4 regions of the Peribacillus sp. 05N428 genome follow, and region 1 is predicted to be linked to each of the others. Evidence: riboswitches for the same ligand, from Rfam matches in the RefSeq annotation. Region 1 holds a riboswitch; each other region holds the start of a gene.
What was found. Region 1 has a riboswitch for cobalamin ahead of AC1DIV_RS13770 (ribonucleoside-diphosphate reductase subunit alpha). Riboswitches for the same ligand answer to the same signal wherever they lie in the genome.

Region 1 (5,911 bases):
AAATAAGGAAGCAAAAGGCCAGGGGATTTCGAATATCATCGCCGGATGTTTTGGCGGCATGGCAGGATGTGCGATGATCGGCCAATCCGGTATCAACATTAAATCTGGTGGAAGGGGCCGGCTCTCGACATTTGTAGCGGGCGCATTCCTTATGGTATTAATCGTGGTATTGAATGATGTCCTTATCAAAATACCGATGGCTGCACTTGTCGCAGTCATGATCATGGTTTCAATCGGGACATTTGACTGGTCTTCCCTAAAGAGGCTCACTAGAGCTCCTAAGTCGGATGCAGCCGTGATGATCGTGACGGTCCTCATTGTCCTTTATACACATGACTTATCAAAAGGGGTATTTGCCGGAGTGCTATTGAGCATGATTTTCTTCTCGGCTAAAATTTCTAAAGTGGCAGTAGAGAAAACGGCAGACATCCAGGCTAAGAAAATCACTTATCGTATCAGCGGACAAATATTTTTCGCTTCTGTCCAGGACTTTATTTCAAAGTTCGACTTCAAGGAAAAAGCCGATGCAATCGTCATCGACTTCTCCCATTCCAAAATCTGGGATGATTCCGCAGTCGGTGCTGTCGATACGGTTATTCTTAAATATCAGCTCTTGGGAATACCTGTCCAAGTCCAAGGACTCGATGAAGAAAGTTCGACATTGCTTGAAAAACTCGCCACCTCAGAAAGTAAAATATCTTAAAGAAGTAAAATTCTGCTGAATAGAAACTTTTCAAACCGACAAAATAGATAACATGAATCATTTCCTTTTGAAAGGAGCGAAAAGCATGACACCAGAACAGGATTATACGGCAGCAAATCTGTCACCGGATTTATTGAATGAACTGAAAATCTTTGAAAGCAAACTTGGCGAGGAAGCCAATAAAGAATTGATTGTCATCGCCTATGAAAAAGAAAAGGAATCTTTAAATTAAGAAAAAAGACTCAAACACCCTTAATGGGATGGTTGAGTCTTTTTTTGAATGTACAGAAAAAGGGTGCCCATGTTTTTAATGAGCAACCCTTTTCCTGTATTATTTGCTGAATACGTCGGTTAAGACCGGCACGATTTGTTTTTTACGCGATACAACGCCTTCCAACACGGCGATGTTATTGTTTAATGAAACGTCATATGCCTTTTCAACTGCATATGACGCTTTACCAAGGGCCAAGGCAACGGAATCATTAGTCAGGATATCCGTTACGACGAATAGGAACAAGTCCAATTCCTTCACTGCGATGACCGCTTCAATCGCTGCTTCCAATTCAGCTTGCTTAGCAAGGACTTCGTTCGGATCAACAGCATTGACCTGTGCTATTTCCACTTTAGCCATTCCCATGGAGAATTCCTTTGCATCAAGAGTGATGAGCTGGGCAATCGTTTTGTCGCTTAAGTCAGCACCCGCTTTCAACATTTCCAAGCCATATTTTTCAGCGTCGACTCCTGCAATGGCAGCCAGTTCCATTGCTGCCGCAACGTCTTGCCCCGTGCAAGTCGGGGATTTGAACAATAAAGAATCGGAAATGATGGCAGATAGCATAAGACCTGCGATTGCTTTAGGGACTTCAATGCCGTTTTCTTTATAAATTTTATTTAAGATGGTTGCCGTACAGCCAACTGGTTCCGCACGGTAATATAATGGATCGCTTGTTTCAAAGTTAGCGATACGGTGATGGTCGATAACTTCCAACACACGGACTTGGTCAATATCTTCAGCACTTTGCTGGCGTTCGTTATGATCGACCAGGATTACGCCATCAGCTTCCCCTGCAACTTTTTCCACAAGACGGGGAGCATCGAATTTGAATTGGTCCAATGCATATTGAGTTTCACCATTCACTACACCCAGACGAACTGGTTCAGCGTTGATACCTAACTGCTTTTTCAGATCTGCATAAGCGATTGCTGAACAGATTGTGTCTGTATCCGGGTTTTTATGTCCAAAAACTAATACTTTTTCCAAGATTTTATCCCCTTTTTCATAAAAATTTTTCCGCGAATCCCCTCATTGCAATAAGGGAGAGCCACCTTTACTAGACACTTTATTTTAACACAAAATCCCGTAAAATCAGCGCTTGATTTATCCATTCCCCCATAAAATCTTTCATTCCCCTACCCTCTTCCATCACTTTGTCAATAGATAAGGGTTGGTTTTTTTCAAATATATTAGTTGAATTATCATCGTATATGGCTTACGATAATATAAGCAGAAATACTAGATATTGATTACATAAACAATTCCAATAACTATATATAGAATTTTTATAATCCAAGGTGCCAGTGATGGCTGAAAAGGGAATCCGGTGTAAACCCGGAACTGTCCCCGCAACTGTAAATGTGACGAAATGAGAAAACCACTGTATAGCTCTCTATACGGGAAGGACTCAAAGTAGGATGATCATGAGTCAGGAGACCTGCCTTGAATTTTTCACGTTTCTTATTCTTCGGGGATTGAGATGATGAAACGATAGTATAACGGCTATTTTTTCATGGCTCTTTTATTCTATCGTTTGATCCGCTCAATTCTTTGGGCGGTTTTTTTATTTTAGCGGAAGTTAACAAGGAGGATTATTAATGACTCAAACATATAACTCTACCATAAGTGAAAATGACACAGAAGCGAAATCCATCCAGCTTGAGACGTTATCGAAGGAATTCGAAGGCCGTCTCGATATGGAAAAGTTCAAAAGGCGTTTTACAAAATGGCTTGATCGCAAAAGTGACTCAACCGAAGAACAGGCATCAAAAAAACTGATTCAGCTCGCTCTTGAAGGCGTGGATATCGATGCACCGGATTGGACTTTCGTTGCTGCAGCAGAACTGTTGAATACAATGTATAGGGATGCACAAGCCAATCGAGGATATGAAGGCAAGAGTTATGGCCCATTCTATGAGCTGATCACAGAACTCTCCCAGCTATCGGAAGGTCAGCGTTATCCCATTTATAAACCAGAACTGCTATCTTCATATACAAAAGCGGAAATTGAGGAATTGGGATCGGTGATCGACCCGGAAAAAGATAAATTATTCTCTTACATAGGCATCTACTTATTGAATGACCGCTATCTGGCCCGCCCAAAAAAGGACAAGGTCTTCGAACTGCCGCAAGAACGTTTCATGATCATCGCGATGGAAATCATGCGAATGGAAAAAAAGGAGCACCGCCTGCAACTGATAAAAGAAGCATACTGGGCCATGTCCAACCTTTATATGACCGTTGCGACTCCTACACTCTCCAATGCAGGTAAAACACATGGACAGTTAAGCTCCTGCTTTATCGACGCAATTGAAGATTCCATTGACGGAATCTACCTATCAAACTACGATGCCGCAAAAGTATCTAAATTCGGCGGCGGTGTCGGTCTTTACGTCGGTAAGGTTCGCTCGCTTGGTTCCGATATCCGCGGTTTCTCTGGAAACAGTTCAGGCACGACGCCCTGGATTCGACTATTCAACCAGACAGCTGTTAGTGTCGATCAATTGGGTCAACGTAAAGGTGCCATCGCGATTTACTTGGATGCCTGGCATAAAGATATCATGAGCTTCCTCGATTTGAAGACTCAAAACGGGGATGACAGATTAAAAGCACATGATATTTTTACAGGTGTATGCATACCGGATTTATTCATGGAGGCTGTACGCGACAGAAAAGAATGGTATCTTTTCGATCCGCATACCGTTAAGCAAACCCTTGGATTTTCACTTGAAGATCTTTATGACGAAAAGAAAGGCGAAGGAAGCTTCAGGAATCATTATGCACTTGCTGTCGAGGCCGCAGAAAATGGCACGCTTCCAAACTATAGCTTTGAGAAAATCAATGCGATGGACATCATGAAAAGCATCATGATTTCTCAATTAGAAGAAGGCGTACCGTATATGTTCTACCGCGATGAAGTGAATCGGAAGAATCCGAATAAACATAAAGGTATGATTTATTGTTCTAACCTTTGCACGGAGATTGCCCAAAACCTAAGCCCTTCGACGATCACGGATGAATATGAAACAGAAGATGGAGATGTTGTTGTGGTTCGTAAAAGCGGCGATTTCGTTGTCTGCAACCTTTCATCCATTAACTTGCCCCGAGCGGTGGGCAGCGATGTTCTGGAAAGATTGATTCCCATTCAGATCCGTATGCTGGACAATGTCATTGATGTGAATAATCTTCCTGTCAAACAAGCATCCATCTCGAACAAACGGTACCGTGCGATTGGTTTAGGAACGTTTGGATGGCATCATTTACTTGCCACACAGAATATTTATTGGGAATCCGATGAGGCTGTTCGCTATGCAGATGCTTTATACGAAAAGATCGCTTACTTAACTATCAAGGCATCCAACGAATTGGCCAAGGAAAAAGGATCTTACCCATATTTTGAAGGTTCTGATTGGCATACAGGGGACTATTTCGAACTGCGTGACTATACAGATCAAAAATGGCTGGATTTAAAAGCAGACGTGCAGGAGCACGGAACCCGTAATGGCTATTTAATGGCGATTGCCCCCAATTCATCGACAGCCAAAATCGGTAATTCCACGGATGGAATCGATCCTTTGTATGAAATTGAATTTTACGAAGAAAAGAAAAACTTCAAATTCAAGGTGACCGCACCAGGCTTGACGCCAAATACGTATGAATATTATAAAAAGACGCGCTTCAATTTGGATCAACTGGAAAGCATCAGGCAAAATGCAGCCCGCCAACGCCATATTGACCAAGCAATCAGCTTTAATCTGTATGTACACAATACAATCAAAGCGAAGGTCCTTTTGGATATCCATTTAACGGCATGGGAAAGCGGGTTGAAATCAACGTATTATGTTCGTTCGACGTCTTCCGAATATGACAATGCCTGCGAAAGCTGTTCAAGTTAACGTCAATCATGACCCAGTAATCTATTCTTAAAGGAGTTTTCACGAATGACCAATCATATAAAAAAAATTCGGATGCTCGAACCGACGCATCCAACAAAGGCAACCGGTGTTTTCAAAGGAGAAGCTTCAGGCTTCCTCCTTTGGAACGATATACAGTATGAAAAATTCTATGATACCTATACACAGCTCATCAATAACTTTTGGAAGCCTTCGAGCGTGAACATGATTCAGGATAAAAAGCAGTGGGGCGAATTGGATGAAGATATCCAGGACGCTTTTCTCGATATCCTTACGATGATTGCTGGAATGGACAGTCTTCAAACACCCACTTTAGTAGAGATCCTTCGGTACATCAAAGATCCGGCGGCAAAAGCTATCCTGGCCAACATGGCCCAGCAGGAATCGATCCATAATGAGTCTTATTCCTATATCCTTGCTTCCTTGATTCCGGTAGGCAAGCAAAAACAGCTTTTCGACCGCATTAAAGAACATCCTGAAGTGATTAAGCGTAACCAACCGATCGTTGATGCTTATCAAACGTTCGTGGACGATCCCAGCCCTCAGCATTTATTCGAGGCACTGATCCATTCAACGAACCTTGAAGGGATTTATTTCTATCTGGCTTTCGCTTTTTATTATAATTTAGGACGCCAAAATCTAATGACCGGTTCCGCTACGATGATATCCTATATTCATCGCGATGAAATGGTCCATTTCGATTTCATTGGCATGCTCGTTCAAATCTTGATGTATGAATATCCTGAGTTAAATAATGAAGAAAACACGAAGTTCATCTATACAACGATTGAAAAAGCAGTCGAACTCGAAAAGGAATGGTCTGAATATATGCTCGAAGATATCCAAACGAAAGCCGATCTCGATTTGGAAGAATTCAATGAGTACATCGAATATATCGCCAACAAACGGTTACGTATGCTAGGCCTTGAAAATTTGTATAAAGAGTATGGCGAGAACCCGATGCCATGGATCAAAACGTTCGATGATGAATCCATCGGCCTTACCAAAACCGATTTCTTC
Region 2 (5,911 bases), on a different contig from region 1:
ATGGCCCTTGAATCGCAACGATATTTTTTTGTTCAATGCCCAACTGCGCACATTTTTCCATATTGTCCATTCGTGGCAGCATTCTCGCTATGACTCTGGTATTCTCGAGCCCCACCAATTCTTTTGCAAACACGGCTAGGGTTTTACTTCCGGTCGTGAGCATGATGACTCCCCGTTTTTCTGCGGCAAGCTTGGCAGCTTCCTCATAATCACGGACAACTATCAATTTATCATTCTGAAACCGTTGACTTTCACGCTCATAACGAATATAAGGAACATTTGCTGCCTTTGCTCCAATAAGGGCGTTTTTGGATGCTTCTTCGGCAAATGGGTGACTTGCATCGACTACAGCCTGAAAACCTTTTGCAGAGATTAAAGATGTCATATCTTCTGCAGATAATCGGCCAATCCGGGTGGATATCCCTGCATCCTGCAAACTCTTGGCCGCCGATTCGGTTACAACAGTTGCCAAAACCTTGAACCCAACCTGCTGCATCTCAATCGCTAATTCCCTTGCATCACTTGTACCCGCCAAGAACAAAATCATTTTGATGTCCCCACCGCTTGCCCATCATGATCGTGGTGATGATCATGGTCGTGATGGTGTTCATGGTCGTGGTCGTGATCGTGATGGTGATGATGGTGAGCATGTCCATGTTCCTCGACATGTTTACGATAGTTTTCCAAATCACGCGCCCCGCTTGATTTGCCTTCACTGGCTTCAATTACTCGTTCTTGCAGAATGTTCTGTAAGGTTGGATGATATCCAAAATACTTTGCCAATATGAATTCTCGATCATGATATTGCTCTTGATAGCCTTTCAGCATATCCTCCATTCTTTCCATCAACACCCCAGTGAAGAGGAAATATGGCAGCATCACTATTTTTTTTGCCCCTAAGCGGATGCATCGTTCAATACCTTCATCAACGTGAGGGTCCGTTACACCCATGAAGGCTGTTTCGACCCATTTAACGTTTAATTTTTCCCATAATAATCGTGAAATTTTATATATATCACTATTTGCATCAGCATCACTGCCGCCTCGGCCAATTAGCAATATCGCTGTCTCAGAATGTTCAGAGGTCGTATCGAATCCCGCTTCCTCAAGACGGTCTGTCAGGATCGTCAATACATCATGGTGGACCCCGATCGTTTGGCCATATGTGAATTTCACTTCTGGATACTTGGTTTTCCCATCCTCTATTTCAGCTGGGATATGTAATTTCGAATGTCCTGCATGCAACAAAATGATCGGTATGACGATAACTTCAGTAGCCCCTCGTTCTACACAATTATCAATTCCTTTGGATATATTCGGTGCCGCAAATTCCAAGAAGCACGTTTCCACTAGGAAACGCCCGTCCATTGCCGGAATCATATTTTCAATAAAATGACGGACTTCTTCATTTCCCGAAGCCAACCGGCTTCCGTGTCCTACGAACAAAACTGCTTTCATTTACTTTCCCCCTCTTGATTAGTCTTCACAAGGCGCAGGCTCTATGTTTATTTTGGGAGCGATGTCCTGATAAGAAAAATTCTGTATCTTTTTCGAACGTTTGAAGTATTTAAAAAGCCGCTCATTTGGATGGGCATTTTGCTTATACTCGCCGACAATGTCCGTGATCAGTTCTACAAGCTGTTCCGGTTCAATGCCTTCCGCTACCGGCTGACCCGGATGGGCTGTTCTTCCAACCGGTTTAGCTCCAAGAAATAAGTCGAACTTCCCTTTTCGGAAGACAATCCCGATATCATCCATCACAGCACTATAACAAGCCATCCCACACCCATTAAAACCGATGTTCAGTTCCTTGGGCATGCTCATTCCGCCAAGCACCCGGTGTATTTCATCTGCATAAGGAATGGATTCCGCTTTTTCACCATCACAGAAATCACAGGCTTTTAATGTCAGTACATCTCCAATTGGCGACAAAAGAAAGTTTGCTGATTGCAATTTCCCCGTAATGACTTCCGGATCCGTTGTCGGAATCTTTAAGACAATTTTATGATTTGGCGTGTATTCCATCGTTCCCTTTTCCCCGACAACTTCCGCAAGTGTCATCATTTGTTTGGGAGTGAATTGTTTATTCGCCACACCTGGACTAACGGCAAGTTCGAACACCGACTCCATTTTTTGCTGAACAACCGGCTTAATGGATTGCTGAACGGCTTGACCCTTGACTCTGGACAGAGCTTCCATTGCCATTTCAAAGGAAGCTTGCTTCTTTTCAGGTGCTTTTGTAAGTAAGCCAACTCCTCCAGCGGACTCGGGTAAGGCTTCTTGATCTAATGCCCACGGTTCCGCTTCTTTTTGCAGTCGCTGATGCGGCTTCAAAGTTTGCTTTTCCGAATTCAACGTATATTTTCTTTGATAGCCTCTCGGTGTGATGATTTTGTCGTCATATAAAAAGGTGGATGAATTACCGATAATGACGGTGGTCAACATTCCAATATCGTGATTCAACATATCCTTCAAATTGGTAATGACAATATCCTGCCTATCGCGATAAGCACTTTTCACCAACCCGACAGGTGTATCCGGCGAGCGGTAGCGAAGGAGAATTTTCTGTGTTTCAACAATTTGCCGGGTCCGCCTGCCGCTGCGCGGATTATACAGTGCAATGACAAAGTCTGCCATTGCAGCTGCTTCAACCCTTTTAGCGATCAGTTCCCAAGGAGTTAAATGATCACTGAGGCTGATCGTACACGAATCGTGCATGACGGGCGCCCCAAGTAAAGACGCACATGAGTTGATTGCTGAGATGCCAGGAATGACTTCTATGCCCACTCCAGTTTCTTCTTTCCAGCCTTTTTCAATCAATACTTCATAAACCAACCCTGCCATCCCGTAAACTCCGGCATCCCCACTGGAAATCACCGCCACTTTCTTTCCCAGCTCCGCTTGTTTCACTGCTTCCTGTGCACGTGATACCTCTTCGGTCATCCCCGTACTAATGATCGTTTGATCTGTTAGCAGTCCCTGAATGAGTTCAACATAAGTTTTATAACCAATGATGTAGTCACTTTCTTGAAGGGCTTCGACGGCACGTTTGGTAATGTGTTCAAAATTCCCGGGCCCAAAGCCCACGACGAATAATTTACCGTTTGTACTCATTAAGACATCTCCTTTTACGCTTTGTTCTTTGAAATACCCGTATGAGCAGGAAAATCTGGATTAGGGGTCATTTCCCCGTCTTTGTATTGATAGATCATCTGTGGAACAAACTCACCATCATCGATATTACTGACGATCTGCCGACCGAAATCAGGCGTTTCCACTCGATACCAGTTTCCTTGGGGATAGGCAATCACTACGCAGGCATCCTTACATCTCCCGTTACAGCGTGTCCTCGTTGTATGGATTTTCAGATCCAGTCCTTTTGAAGCAATTTCATCGCGAATCGCTTGGGTTACTTCTTCCCCGCCCTTTTTCATGCAGCTGCTCCCATTACAAATCAACAGATGCGTATTTGTACCCGTCAAGTTCCAAGTAGTCATTTTCTTCCTCCTGAGTTCAGGGAAAAGGCAAAATAAAAAACCTTAACATAAGAGTCAAGGTTTAAAAAAACTATATGAATGAGGAGCCAAAGGCAAGCTTGCCAAACCCTCCCAAAATCGTCATAGTCCTTCTACCTTTCCCTCCGAAAAGTATCATGCAATTTTAAAAGCAGGTTTCCTGGCTTACGCTTCATTTTACTTTGTCCCTTCCCGGCATCATGCCAGTGGCTATCGACAATTTCATCAGCGTTTACAGTAGCGGGGGCTGCATCGGATTTTCACCGATTTCCCTATTATCCCTTGCTTATTCACACAAGGGCACTTTTAAAATGAAATATTTGGTTTTATTATACATTTCCAACTAACTTAATCTATCATATAACAACTTTGTCAAAATTCAATAGTTTATTCCGACTGTTTAGAAAAGTTTAAACGTGTAAAACCAGTTACAATCCTTTCCTCGCAACAAACTTCGACCAAAAAAAAAAGATAGTGTAGCTGGAATTATTTCTTTATGGTACACTATACGAGAATTTTCTAAATAATTACATAAGTTTCATGGTGTTGAATTTCTCGGAATTCAGCTTAAAAGGGAAGCCGGTGAAAATCCGGAGCGGTCCCGCCACTGTAAAGGGAAGTTCCATTACTTTAACTTTAATCCACTGTCAAATGAGATGGGAAGGATGTAATGGGATGATGAACCAAAGCCAGGAGACCTGCCATGAAGCGTGAAACTGTTTCAGCCTACGAGGATGGGCGTGCGGATCAGGCAGAATGGCCCAAGGTTGGTTCATGCTGCAAAATTCCTGTTCATTACGCACTTCTTTCCTTTGAGAGAAGTGCTTTTTAGTTTGGGCGCCGCTTTTCTTCTCAAGATTGATCAGAACAATTAAAAGTGTTGAAAGGAGAAAGAATGAAAAGAACCAATTGGAAAATTATTTATTTTGTCATTTTACTGCTTTTTGTCCCGAAACGGGCATTGGCCATGCATATCATGGAGGGCTTTTTACCCATAGAATGGGCTATATTCTGGTGGGCCGTGTCGCTTCCATTTTTAATCTTGGGGTACCGGTCCATTAGGTCCAAAGTAAGGGAAAACCCAGAAACAAAAATGATACTAGGCCTATCGGGCGCATTTGTATTTATATTATCGGCCCTAAAGATTCCTTCCGTTACGGGAAGTTCTTCGCACCCTACCGGAGTTGGTTTAGGTTCCATACTATTCGGACCATTGGCCATGAGTGTCGTCGGCTCCATCGTTCTGTTATTTCAAGCTGTTTTACTGGCACACGGAGGATTGACAACATTAGGGGCCAATGCATTCTCCATGGCCGTTTGCGGACCGTTCATTGCTTACTTTGTCTTCAAGGGCGCAACTAAATTGGGGTGGTCTTTTTCACTTGCCGTATTCTTGGCAGCTGCTTTTGGGGATTTGGGCACCTATGTAGTAACTTCCGTTCAACTTGCTCTTGCTTTCCCTTCCGAGGTTGGAGGATTCATGGCCTCTTTCAGTAAATTTGCAGGGATTTTTGCCCTGACCCAAATTCCCTTAGCGATCAGTGAGGGGTTATTGACAGTCGTCGTGATGAATTTCTTGAAAAAATACAATCTAGGCGAATTGAAATTGCTGCGAGTTTTATCTAAGGAGGCCCGTTAATATGAAAAAAAGTTTACTGCTGCTTTTCCTGGTCGTCATTCTTGCTACCATACCGTTGATCACCCAACAAGGAACGGAATTTGGCGGTGCCGATGGCGAAGCTGAGGAAGCCATCACTAAGATCCATCCGGAATACAAGCCATGGTTCAACAGTATTTGGGAGCCGCCAGGTGCAGAAACCGAAAGCTTATTATTTGCGCTTCAAGCTGCAATCGGAGCCGGTTTCATTGGATACTTTATTGGTGTGATGAGACAAAGGAATAAGCAAACCAAACAAGAATTGGCCGAAAAATCGAAGCATGTTACTCATTGATAAATATGCCTATTTCAATGGGCTAAAGGATGTACATCCGTTGGAAAAGATGGTTTTTGCACTCTCCCTTTTGCTGTTTTCGTTAACGGTAAGGGATATGGCCGTTTCGCTCATCACTTTTACGGTGATGAGCGCTTTAATCATTTTCGCGGCAAAAATCCCGCTTTCTTATTATCTTAAATTACTCCTATTACCAGGATTTTTTATACTATCAGGAACCATTACCATCCTTTTTTCTTTCACTAGTAAATTCACTTCGATTTCGAATATATGGTGGTCCTGGAAGATCGGGAATTGGCAAATATTCATCAGCGATGACAGCTTTGGTACGGTGGCCAATTTGATCACTGTCGTATTCTGCAGCATCAGCTGTTTATATTTCCTTACCTTAACTACACCCATTACCGTCATCCTATCCGTGCTGCGAAAACTTAAAGTGCCTTC
Region 3 (5,911 bases), on a different contig from region 1:
AGCGCTTATATGAAAGCCATAAGGTCTTGACTTATCCAAGGACGGATTCACGCTTTTTATCAACGGATTTGGTTGATACGCTAAAAGAAAGATTACAGGCTGTAAGCATTAAACCATATGCCCAGTATGCATCAAGGATCCTGCGCAGCCCGATTAAAACAAATAAATCGTTCGTGGACGATAGCAAGGTTTCTGATCACCATGCAATCATCCCCACTGAGCAAACGCCGCTACCGGGAAAACTGAGCGACAAAGAATCGAAAATCTATGATTTGGTCGTTAAAAGGTTCCTTGCTGTATTGATGCCGCCTTTTGAATATGAACAAACGACCATCACCGCAAAAATGGGGCAGGAGACGTTCATGGCAAAAGGGAAGGTCATCCTGAAGTCAGGTTGGAAGGAAGTTTATGATCACCAATTCGATGAGGAAGAAGCTAAAGATGGCCTTGCGGAGCAACTGCTTCCGAACGTTCAAAAAGGTGACAGTTTAACCATTTCGACTGTGAAACAAACAGAGGGTGAAACGAAACCGCCGGAACCATTCAATGAGGGGTCGCTTCTTTCGGCAATGGAGAATCCTGCTCGTTTCATGGCAGGGGAAAGCAAAGAGCTCATCAAGACTCTTGGTGAAACTGGCGGGATTGGAACTGTTGCAACACGTGCGGATGTTATTGAAAAACTATTCAATAGCTTCCTGATCGAGAAGAGAGGAAAGGGTCTTCATGTCACCTCAAAAGGAAAACAACTTCTTCAATTGGCACCTGAAGACTTGCGTTCTCCAGCTTTGACAGCTCAATGGGAGCAAAAGTTAACTGCGATAGCAAAAGGAAAGCTGCCAAAACAGGCTTTCATCGGTGATATGCGCGCCTACGCCAAAAATATCGTCCATGAAATCAAAAATAGTGATCAAAAATTCAAGCATGATAACGTGTCAGGAACGAAATGTCCTGATTGCGGCAAGCTGATGCTAGAAGTGAATGGTAAAAAGGGAAAAATGCTTGTCTGTCAAGATCGTGATTGCGGCCACAAAAAAAGTGTTTCACGTGTAACAAATGCCAGATGCCCGCAATGCCATAAAAAGATGGAAATGCGCGGTCAAGGAGAAGCACAGACATTCACCTGTAAATGCGGTTTTCACGAAAAACTATCTTCTTACAATAAACGAAGAGGGCAAAATAAAAATCAAAAAGTATCCAAAAATGAAGTATCCAATTATATGAAAAAGCAAAATAAAGAAGAGCCGATCAATACTGCATTGGCAGATGCCTTGGCGAAACTGAAATTCGATAAATAAAAGTAAAAGGATGGAGCAATCGCTCCATCCTTTTTCGGTATATTCCTGCTTCGACTAAATTTCATTCAGTACGGTGCCATGTAATTCATATTCAAGTGTTTTGTCAGTGTGTGTGTGTTTATCCGAATCTACTCGTATGAGCGTACTGAATGGCTTCTGATCACCCGGACTGAAAATTGCTTCATCATTCTCTGGATTCCATAGGCTGTAAATACTCATGATCGTATCTTCCTCCTTTGGATGAGAAGACTAGTAATTCCCATGTTTGATTATCATCCAACTCTTCAATTGACTCTAACGCTGATCACCGGGACTAAACACCGCTGCGTCATTCTCTTTGTTCCATTGGCTTCTGATTGTACTCATCATGCACTATCATCTCCTTTGGTGAGAATGTCTTACAGTATTTGTATACCCGGATGGGACAGGTTAAAACATATATTTCAAAAAAAAATGATTATATCCCGAAATCAGTATTTGTATTTATCGACGTGATAAATAAGACTTTTTTTACTATCAAACAGTTTGTATTCTTGTTCGCCAATATTTCCAACCTTTATGCATAGTTTTGCAATCAGGTTTTATATCTATATGGCTTGATGAAAAAATTTAGCCTTGAGACCTGTGTTTTCTCCATCAAAAAATCAATTGTTCTTAACCAACAGAAAAAAACCCCTGTTACTCCGCGGAAGGACCGCTTGTAACAGGGGTTTATAATTAGCGTCCCAGATAGGAATCGAACCTACGACCTACAGCTTAGGAGGCTGTCGCTCTATCCTGCTGAGCTACTGGGACATATATTAAAGTCGACGACTTATTTATTATATTTCTTATAGGCAAACTTTTCAAGCTAATAGCACATAGTTATGAAAAAAAATCCTCATAAATGTTTAGCGCATCGCAAAGCTCTCGTTTTTCCTCTTTTTTCATTAAATGGAATACTTTATTGTCCATTGGTTTTCTGGTACTATTATACTATAAAAAAATCAGGAGAATGATAGTGAAAAAATATAGAGTTTTAAGGATGGCGGCATTGCTGGGGGTTTTGATTTTACCTGGATGCACACAAGGGATTTTAGAGGGGATAGGCACAAAGACGGCTGCACCGATTGCGGAAGATGACATTGAAGTGGCCGAAGCGGCTGAGAATGGGAGCGGGCAGGATTCGGAGGGGCAAATCGATACGGGAGACTGGATAAAGGCCGAGTCCCCGGTCCAGCTTCCGATTTTGATGTATCACAGCATTTCCCAAGGTAATGGCCTTCGGGTCCCAAGGGAGGAATTCCGATCACAGATGGCTTGGCTTCGGGAGAATGGTTACTATACATTATCCCCTGAAGAAGCATTCCTCGTTTTAGCCGAGAATCGGATGCCAAGTGAGAAGTGCGTCTGGCTTACTTTTGATGATGGCTATACAGATAACTACACGGAGGCTTTCCCGATATTAAAAGAAAATGATATGAAAGCAACTGTCTTCATGATCGGGAAGTCCATAGATAAAGGTCATCACCTGACTGAAAATCAAATGTTGGAGATGAGCAGGGATGGGATTTCGATTGAAAGCCATACCATCAACCATTTGGAGCTGAACCGCATGACGGCAGAGCAGCAAGAAGCGGAAATGGTTCAGTCGAAGGTGCTGTTCGACCGTATCCTCGACCAGGACACGACAGTGCTTTCCTATCCGGTTGGCCGGTATAACGAAGAGAGTCTCAGGCTGTCAGAAGAAGCTGGATACAAAATGGCAGTCACTACCGAACCTGGGGGAGCTTCAAGCGACCAAGGGATGCATGCTCTGCATAGAGTTCGGATTTCACCGGGGTTATCGATCAATGGGTTTGCGTCGCTGATTGAAAATGCTTCAAAGCATTGAAGGCGGAAGGGTCATTTCGCACTTGTTCAGAAAAATCATATAATAATCGATTCTTACATGGTGTATAATGAAGGCAGTGAAAATTATATACATATGAACGATTTGGTGTCTTAATGACTTAAAAGGGAAGTTGGTGAAATGCCAACGCGGTCCCGCCACTGTATATGGGAGCTGACGGCTGTGTACCACTGTATGAGATATGGGAAGGTGCCGTTGACGAAGACCATGAGCCAGGAGACCTGCCAGAATTCGTACACCTGTAACCTACGCGGATGGGAAGGTGTGTGGCAGACCCTAAGATAGAGTCCGTATTGATATTGTTGCCATGCAAGCATCTTCCGTTTAACGGGAGATGCTTTTTGTTTTGGGGGCATCTTCCAGGATTGGTTTTCTCTGTTAGGTATGAAGAAATTAAATAAAAAGATTGTGGGGAATGAAAATGAAGAAGATTTTTGGTCTGATACTGTTAATGTTACTGACTGCAGGCATGATGGTTGGCTGCGGTGGTGCTGCTGATGAAGGAAAAGAAAAGGAGCAAACGAATCATGCTCAACACGAAGCTTTCCCGATTACGATTAAAGATGCAAGTGGGGAAAAAGTAACGATAGAAAAAGAACCGAAGAAAATCGTTTCGTTGATACCAAGTAATACGGAAGTGGTCTTTGCACTTGGTTTGGGTAAAAAGGTCGTTGGTGTTTCCGACAATGATAATTACCCGGAGGAAACGAAAGAAATTCAAAAAGTTGGCGGAATGGAAATGAACACGGAGCTGATTGTCTCCATGAAGCCTGACCTTGTTCTTGCGCATGCATCAAGTGCCCATAATTCAAATGAGGGTTTACAGCAGCTTAAGGATGCTGGAATAGATGTGCTCGTAGTCAATGATGCCCAAAGCTTTGACCAAGTCTATGAGTCTATTGAAATGATTGGACAGGCAACGGGAGAACATGATAAGGCAAACGAAATCGTTGCGGATATGAAAACGAAGCTCAAGGATATCCAGGAAAAGGCCAAATCCGTAAAGGAAGAGGATAGGAAGACCGTTTTAGTGGAAGTTTCGCCTTCACCGGAAATATACACACCTGGAAAAAATACTTTCATGAATGAGATGCTTCAAACTATTTCAGCGAATAATGCGGCTGCTGAATTGGACGGTTGGGCAAAAATTGATGAAGAGTCGATGATTGCTGCAAATCCTGATGTCATCATTACAACGTATGGTTATTATACGAAAGATGCAGTAAGTGAAGTGAAGGGCCGAAAAGGATGGCAAGACGTAAATGCTGTTAAGAATGGCCAAGTCTTTGATGTCCATTCTGACTTGGTGACCCGTTCCGGTCCACGCTTAATAGAGGGAGTAGAGGAACTTGCCAAATCAGTCTATCCGAACCAATTTGACAACTAAATGGGCGTTTGCTTATTTGATTGCGTTGTTCATTTTGTTATTCGCAATGACGATAGGCATTTCCTTTGGTTCGGTGCCAGTACCGATTCCCGTACTTATACAAATAATCGGCAAGGAGATTTTCCACTTGCCGATTTCTGCCGATCCGGATGTGATGCTAACGAATATCGTGATGAACATCCGCTTGCCGCGGGTGCTGCTCGCTGGTTTGGTTGGGGCATCACTTGCGATTGCGGGTGCGGCTTTTCAGGGACTGCTCCGGAACCCGCTCGCTGATCCTTACACATTAGGTATTTCATCAGGAGCATCGGTCGGAGCCGTTTTGACAATATTCTTGAATATATCACTGCCATTCATCGGTTTATATACCCTTCCGGCATTGAGTATCTTATGTTCAGTGCTCACGATGCTCTGCGTACTGACTTTTGCAAAAAAAATGGATCGATCGATGAAAGTGGAAACGATCATTTTAACGGGAATCATTTTCAGCTCGTTTTTAAGTGCCTTCATTTCATTGATGATTGCGCTGACGGGTGATGAATTAAGACAAATCATCGGCTGGCTGATGGGAAGCGTCTCAATGCGCGGATGGAATTATATCGTAATCATTTTGCCGTTTTTTATCATTGGTTCGTTGACCTTGATCATGAATACAAGTGAATTGAATGCGATGACTTTCGGGGAAGACCGGGCAAAACACTTAGGTGTGAATGTCAAGCGGCGGAAAATGTGGATCTTGATAGCCGGTTCGACATTGACAGGGGCAGCCGTTGCCGTTTCAGGGGCGATTGGTTTTGTAGGATTGGTCATTCCTCATTTTGTCCGAAAGATTTGGGGACCTGACCATAAACATTTGCTTCCGTTGTCATTGTTGATAGGAGGCGGATTCTTGATATTGGCCGATTTTGTAGCACGAACGATCATTGCCCCATCGGAACTGCCGATCGGGGTGATTACCTCACTTATCGGGGCACCTGCATTTGCGCTGATTTTATTAAAGAGACGGAGAGAAGGGTAAAAACGGATGCTTGAAGTAAAAGGGTTAACAGGTGGATATCACAACAAAGCTGTTTTGGACTCTGTCTCTTTTGATGTACATAAAGGGGAATTATTCGGGATTCTTGGTCCTAATGGCAGCGGGAAAACGACGCTTTTAAGTATGCTTAGCGGGGTGCTCGATTATAAAGGCGGAAGCGTAAGGATAAGCGGCAGGGATTTGAAGGATTATTCGTCAAAACAACTTGCACAGGTCATTGCCGTGCTCCCTCAGCATTCCTCATTAGCTTTCTCCTATACAGTAAAAGAGACGGTCTCACTTGGGCGATATGCCCATCAATC
Region 4 (5,911 bases), on a different contig from region 1:
GCGAAATCGCCACTGAGATTAAAGACGGCAAGGTTGCCATTGAGATGATCCGGCCTTATAACTATTTAGGCATGAAAACGATGCAAGGACTTGGGGAAGGGATATTCCGTTTCTTCTTCTTCTCGATTCCGGGGATGCTGCTGGTAGCTTTCATTTTTCCTATCGAATTGCCGCATGAGCCGGCTACGTGGGGGATGTTCGGCATTTCATTGCTGTTCAGCTTCATCATCAATACACAAATTAACTTATTGACGGGAATCACTACCTTTTTCTTATATAATAATGCCGGATTAATCCGCGCTAAAAGGGTTATCATTGATTTATTTTCCGGTCTGCTGCTGCCCATCAGTTTCTACCCGATATGGGCGCAGGAAGTGATGAAATATTTACCCTTTCAAGGGATCAGCTATGTACCAAGCATGATTTTTACGAACGGTTACAGTTCAGGCGAAATTGGCATGGCGCTTTTACAGCAGTTAATTTGGTGCATCATTCTCATAATACCGATTCAGCTTTTATGGATAGTCGCAAAAAAACAGCTGATTATTCAAGGAGGTTGACGGGATGTTTTATGTATCGATGTTTTTTCAATATGTGAGTCAATATATGAAAACAAGATTGCAATACAGAGCGGATTTCTTCATGGAAATCCTATCTGACCTGCTCAATCAGGTCGTGAATCTGGTATTTATCTTAGTCGTTTTTGGACATACCCAATTTTTAAGCGGCTGGAGCCGTGAAGAAATCATATTCATTTATGGGTTTTTCCTTATCCCATTCGCCCTTTTTTCAGCCTTTTTCAACATCTGGGACTTTAATGACCGCTATATCGTCAAAGGTGAAATGGACCGGATATTAACAAGACCGATCCATAGCCTGTTTCAAGTCATTTTAGAAAGAATCGAGCTTGAAGCGTTATTTGGTGTTGTGACCGGTTTGATCATCATATTCTATTCGGGGATTTCATTGGATTTGCAGCTTGTGTGGTATGACCCGATTCTTTTCATCATTTTTGCAATAGGCGGGGCCCTTGCCTATGCAGCCATATTCGTTGCGATAGCAAGCATTGGGTTCTGGTCGGATGCGAAAACATCCATCATGCCAATGATGTACAATATCGGGAACTACGGGCGCTATCCTGTTGATATTTATAATAAGGTCATTCGTTTTGTCCTTACATGGGTGTTGCCATTCGCGTTTGTCGGTGTCTATCCGGCATCTTATTTCCTAAGAAAAGAAGAGTGGTATGTTTATGCATTTGCCACACCTGTAATTGGGGTTGCCTTTTTCGTGATATCCGTTTTCATATGGAATCAGGGAGTGAAGAGGTACCGCGGGGCAGGGAACTGAAAGAACCCCTTCAACAGCATTCATGTTGAAGGGGTTTTTGTTTAGTTCCGTTTTTTCTTTCTTTCGATATATCTAGCTTTGGTTTGAACATATTGCTGTTTTTTCTCTTCCGTTTCCGGAATGACCTGAGGGACGTTTGTCGGCTTACCGTCTTCATCAATGGCCAGCATCGTTAAAAAAGCGCGTGCCGTTAGCTGTTTTTCACCTGTTAATAGGTTCTCACGTTCCACTTTCACGAATACCTCCATTGATGTGCGATGAGCACAGGTGACATAAGCTTCAAGGTTGATCGCGTCCCCTGTTTTGATGGGGGCCAAAAAATCAAAAGAGTCGCTTGAAGCAGTCACAACGGGTTTTCGACAATGGCGCATAGCGGAAATGCAAGCTATTTTATCAACATAGGCCATTACTTTTCCGCCAAAGATGGTATTATGATGATTTGTATCCGGTGGAAAAACAAGGTCGGTTAAAAAAGTCCGTGACTGCTGTGTTGGATGGGCAACGTTCTCCTCAATCATTTGCCTGTTGGTTTACTAAAAGGTTTTCACGGACGATTTTTGCTGCTTCGACCATGTTTTTCAGGGAAGCGACGGTTTCCGGGATACCCCTTGTTTTCAGGCCGCAGTCGGGATTGATCCAAAACTGGTCTTTATCCAATACCTTTATGCCCCGTTCAATCATATCGACCATTTCTTCCACTGCCGGCACACGCGGGCTGTGAATATCATACACCCCCAGGCCAATGCCTTTTTCATATGTTTTTTCCTCGAATGCGGAAGCGAGCTCCCCATGACTGCGGGATGTTTCGATGGAAATTACATCGGCATCGAGGGAGGAGATGACGTCCATGAAACTGTTGAAGTCGCAATAGCACATATGCGTGTGAATTTGGGTTGTATCCTCCACGCTTGATGTGGATATCAAGAATGAATTCACTGCCCAGTTCAAATACTCGTCGCGATCGCTTTTTTTCAATGGCAGACCTTCTCTAAGTGCAGGTTCATCAACCTGAATCATTTTAATTCCAGCAGATTCCAAGGCAATGATTTCTTTTTCCAAAGCGAGCGCCAGCTGATAGCAAACATTCTCCCTGGAAATATCATCACGGACAAATGACCAGTTCAAAATCGTAACAGGACCTGTCAGCATTCCCTTCACCGTCTTCTTTGTCAGTGATTGTGCGTATACACTTTCCTTGACTGTCATCGGTTCGATGAAATGGATGTCGCCGTAGATGACTGGAGGTTTCACACAGCGGGATCCATAGGATTGTACCCAACCCTTTTCTAAAAAGACGAATCCGCCTAATTTATGGCCGAAGTATTCAACCATATCCGTCCGTTCGATTTCCCCGTGAACGAGAACATCCAAACCGATTTCTTCTTGGATTTCGATCCACCTGACGATTTCTTCGTTAACGTATGTTTCATATTGCTGGGCTGTCCATTCTCCTCTATTGAATTTCCCGCGTGCTTGTTTAACTTCAAATGTCTGCGGAAAGCTGCCGATCGTAGTCGAAGGGAGAAAAGGCAATTTGAAAAATTCCTGTTGTTTTTGGTAACGGTCCTTAAATGGAAGCTGACGGCCGGCGGTCCTGGTTTTAACCTTTTCGACATTGGATTGTACAGACCCGTGATTTCGGACATTTGAATTGGCTAACGTTTGAATCGTAAATTTATTGGCATCGACTTTTTCGGCGATTGCTTCAATGCCTTGATTATTCCCTTTGACCAAAAATGTGATTTCCTCAAGTTTCTCATCAGCGAAAGCAAGGGCCTCTTTCACTTCTTTTGAAAGGGCGGTTTCATTACGAACGGTCACCGGGACATGAAGCAGGGAACAAGAGGGCTGTAGCCAGATTTGGTCCTCGGCTACCTGTTTCTTAAGTGTCTCGATCAATTCGATTTTTTGGGATAAATCAGATAGCCAAATGTTTTTTCCGTCAATCACACCCGCTGCAAGCACTTTGTCCTTCGGGAAACCGAATGCCTCAAGGTTACTTAAATTCCTCCCTTTATCATGTACAAAATCAAGACCGATCCCTTGGACTTGTAATTCGATGACTTCTTGGTAATGTTCCACCGCATCAAAGTATGTTTGTAGCATGATGTTCAGGTTTGGTGCTGCTTCATTCAGTTTTTCATAGAGGTAAGTAACGGTTTGCATATCATCCTTGGAAATGGATGAAACAAGGGAAGGTTCGTCCATTTGAACCCACTTCACGCCTTCTTGCTCCAATTCCCGCAGGATTTGCGTGTATAGGGGAAGCAGGCTCAGGATGATGCCAGGGATTTCTTGTTTATTGAAGCCTTTTGAAAGGGAGAGGAAAGTATAAGGTCCGATCAAAACGGGCTTTGTTTCGATCCCTAGCTTTTCCTTGGCTTCCCGATATGCTGTAAGTGGTTTATTTTCCGTTAAAGTAAGCTGTGCCAGTTTTAATTCAGGGACAATATAGTGATAGTTCGTATTGAACCATTTCGTCATTTCGGAAGCGACTTCATCATTGTTTCCGCGGGCCATTGAATAATAAACGGAAAGGGGGACGCTTCCGCCTTCATATGCTGAATAACGTTCAGGAACAAGACCGAACATGACGGACATATCGAGCATTTGATCATAAAAAGTGAAGTCGTTGACAGGGATGATATCAATGCCTCGTTGCTTCTGTTTTTGTAAGTTGCCTAAACGGATGGCATTTAGTTGTGACGTAAATTCCGCTTCATCGATTTTACCGGACCAGTAAGCTTCCAATGTACGTTTCCATTCACGATCTTCCCCGATTCGAGGGTAACCCAAACTGCTGCTTTTCAAAATTCCCATCCTCCTACATTCATTTGTTCGAACAATAAAAAAAGCATTCCTAACCGTCAAAAAAGAAAGTTAGAAATGCTTAAAATAAAGAGGCATGCATAATGCCCCTTACAATTATAAGGTCCCTAACACCTCCCTATCTCCCGTAGGTTAAAACAGTGTTGTCGAGATAGGCAGGTCTCCTGACTTAGGGAATATCATTAGCGGCTGGCCTTCCCGATCCGTTGATCAGTGGCATATTGATTGACGCTAACATTCCCATTACAGTGGCGGGACCGTGCCGGAATTACACCGGACTTCCCTTTTAATCCTAATGAAAATTAGGAACCTATTTCCACATATGAAATTTTGCAAAACCTGCCTTGTTAATTGTTTGCAGATCAAATATTTATAAAATAAAAATTATTATAAAAATTTAGACAATCTTAACATATCCGACCAAAAGGGTCAACATGGAAAAAAGATTCGGAAAAGTTTCCGTTTAATGAGTTTGTCGGTGATAAGGCTGATTCCTAAAAAAGAATATATTGTTTGGACAGGGAGTATGTATAGAGGGAGTGGCGTTTTGAAATGGGGCGTGGGGGATGACTTTCTACATCTTGATTGCAGGAATCATTTTTTGCATGGTGATGAGCATTCGTACGTTATTTCTTGTTGAGTCGGGAGGAAAGAAGTTTTCTCTTGAGGATATGCTGTGGCTTGGCAATTTATATGCGACGATATTAGTTGGATTTGCACTGATATATTTATTATACGAGCTTCAGAATCATTCGGTGATTCTTGATATGGGCAATCGGTTGGATGGGACTTTCTATGAACAATTGAAGACTTCTTTTTATTTTAGTGCGATGACGATGTTTTCTGTAGGGTATGGAGATATAGCCCCGATTGGCATGGGCAGGATGATAGCTACCATTCAGGCTTTCATTGGGTATACACTGCCGGCAGCGTTCGTGATTCGTACGGTGATCGATCTGGAGCAGAAAGATAGGAAGGATAAATGAAAGTTGTGTTTCTTTCGATTATTGGGTACTCTTACCATAATGAAAGAAATGGAGGGTTCAATATGACTGTTAAAATTGGAGAAAAAGCACCTGATTTCAAACTCCCTGCAAACAATGGTGAAATGGTTTCCCTATCGGATTTTAAGGGGAAAAACATTGTTTTATATTTTTACCCAAAAGACATGACGCCAGGTTGCACGACGGAGGCCTGTGATTTCCGGGACCATAATGAGCAATTCGAGGAATTGAACGCGGTAATCCTTGGTATCAGCCCAGATCCAGCGGCACGTCATGAAAAATTCATCGAAAAACATGGATTGCCTTTTCTGCTGCTGGCTGACGAAAACCATGAAGCGGCTGAATCATTTGATGTTTGGCAATTGAAAAAGAACTTCGGCAAGGAGTATATGGGCATTGAACGTTCAACTTTCCTGATTGATAAGGCAGGAAATATAGTCAAAGAATGGCGTAAAGTAAAGGTTAAAGGCCACGTCGAAGAAGCGCTTGAAACTCTTCGCGAACTCGAAAAATAAGGGATAGGCAGATGAAGGATGAGAGGATAACGAAGCTTGCAGCCAGGCTGATTCATCATTCGATACAATTACAGCCAAAAGAGAGAATCCTCATACGGGGGCATATCAACACGAAACCATTATTGAAAGAGTTGATTGATGAAATATACAGAGTGGGTGCTTATCCATATGTGGAACTCGAGGACGATGAGATAAGCCGCCACCTGTTACTAG

Region 2: linked by a shared signal. The riboswitch ahead of AC1DIV_RS00835 ((2Fe-2S) ferredoxin domain-containing protein) and the one ahead of AC1DIV_RS13770 (ribonucleoside-diphosphate reductase subunit alpha) in region 1 are both predicted to bind cobalamin.
Region 3: linked by a shared signal. The riboswitch ahead of AC1DIV_RS02285 (ABC transporter substrate-binding protein) and the one ahead of AC1DIV_RS13770 (ribonucleoside-diphosphate reductase subunit alpha) in region 1 are both predicted to bind cobalamin.
Region 4: linked by a shared signal. The riboswitch ahead of metE (5-methyltetrahydropteroyltriglutamate--homocysteine S-methyltransferase) and the one ahead of AC1DIV_RS13770 (ribonucleoside-diphosphate reductase subunit alpha) in region 1 are both predicted to bind cobalamin.

The regions. Positions count from the first base shown of each region.
Region 1 is NZ_JBFTMS010000012.1:107,931-113,841, forward strand. Features, by position in the region: gene AC1DIV_RS13755 (SulP family inorganic anion transporter) at 1-703, shown strand, start outside; gene AC1DIV_RS13760 (hypothetical protein) at 789-935, shown strand; gene AC1DIV_RS13765 (manganese-dependent inorganic pyrophosphatase) at 1,035-1,964, opposite strand; cobalamin riboswitch at 2,257-2,437, shown strand; gene AC1DIV_RS13770 (ribonucleoside-diphosphate reductase subunit alpha) at 2,576-4,873, shown strand; gene AC1DIV_RS13775 (ribonucleotide-diphosphate reductase subunit beta) at 4,919-5,911, shown strand, end outside.
Region 2 is NZ_JBFTMS010000001.1:190,279-196,189, reverse strand. Features, by position in the region: gene cobK (precorrin-6A reductase) at 1-547, opposite strand, end outside; gene AC1DIV_RS00845 (sirohydrochlorin chelatase) at 544-1,458, opposite strand; gene cobJ (precorrin-3B C(17)-methyltransferase) at 1,477-3,114, opposite strand; gene AC1DIV_RS00835 ((2Fe-2S) ferredoxin domain-containing protein) at 3,129-3,497, opposite strand; cobalamin riboswitch at 3,649-3,838, opposite strand; cobalamin riboswitch at 4,040-4,235, shown strand; gene AC1DIV_RS00830 (hypothetical protein) at 4,219-4,347, shown strand; gene AC1DIV_RS00825 (energy-coupling factor ABC transporter permease) at 4,411-5,154, shown strand; gene AC1DIV_RS00820 (energy-coupling factor ABC transporter substrate-binding protein) at 5,156-5,467, shown strand; gene cbiQ (cobalt ECF transporter T component CbiQ) at 5,454-5,911, shown strand, end outside.
Region 3 is NZ_JBFTMS010000002.1:123,757-129,667, forward strand. Features, by position in the region: gene AC1DIV_RS02265 (DNA topoisomerase III) at 1-1,295, shown strand, start outside; gene AC1DIV_RS02270 (hypothetical protein) at 1,350-1,514, opposite strand; tRNA gene AC1DIV_RS02275 (tRNA-Arg) at 2,017-2,090, opposite strand; gene AC1DIV_RS02280 (polysaccharide deacetylase family protein) at 2,320-3,168, shown strand; cobalamin riboswitch at 3,255-3,429, shown strand; gene AC1DIV_RS02285 (ABC transporter substrate-binding protein) at 3,608-4,573, shown strand; gene AC1DIV_RS02290 (FecCD family ABC transporter permease) at 4,536-5,591, shown strand; gene AC1DIV_RS02295 (heme ABC transporter ATP-binding protein) at 5,598-5,911, shown strand, end outside.
Region 4 is NZ_JBFTMS010000015.1:108,848-114,758, forward strand. Features, by position in the region: gene AC1DIV_RS15650 (ABC transporter permease) at 1-560, shown strand, start outside; gene AC1DIV_RS15655 (ABC transporter permease) at 565-1,350, shown strand; gene AC1DIV_RS15660 (acyl-CoA thioesterase) at 1,392-1,868, opposite strand; gene metE (5-methyltetrahydropteroyltriglutamate--homocysteine S-methyltransferase) at 1,861-4,170, opposite strand; cobalamin riboswitch at 4,317-4,508, opposite strand; gene AC1DIV_RS15670 (potassium channel family protein) at 4,746-5,165, shown strand; gene bcp (thioredoxin-dependent thiol peroxidase) at 5,228-5,698, shown strand; gene AC1DIV_RS15680 (aminopeptidase) at 5,710-5,911, shown strand, end outside.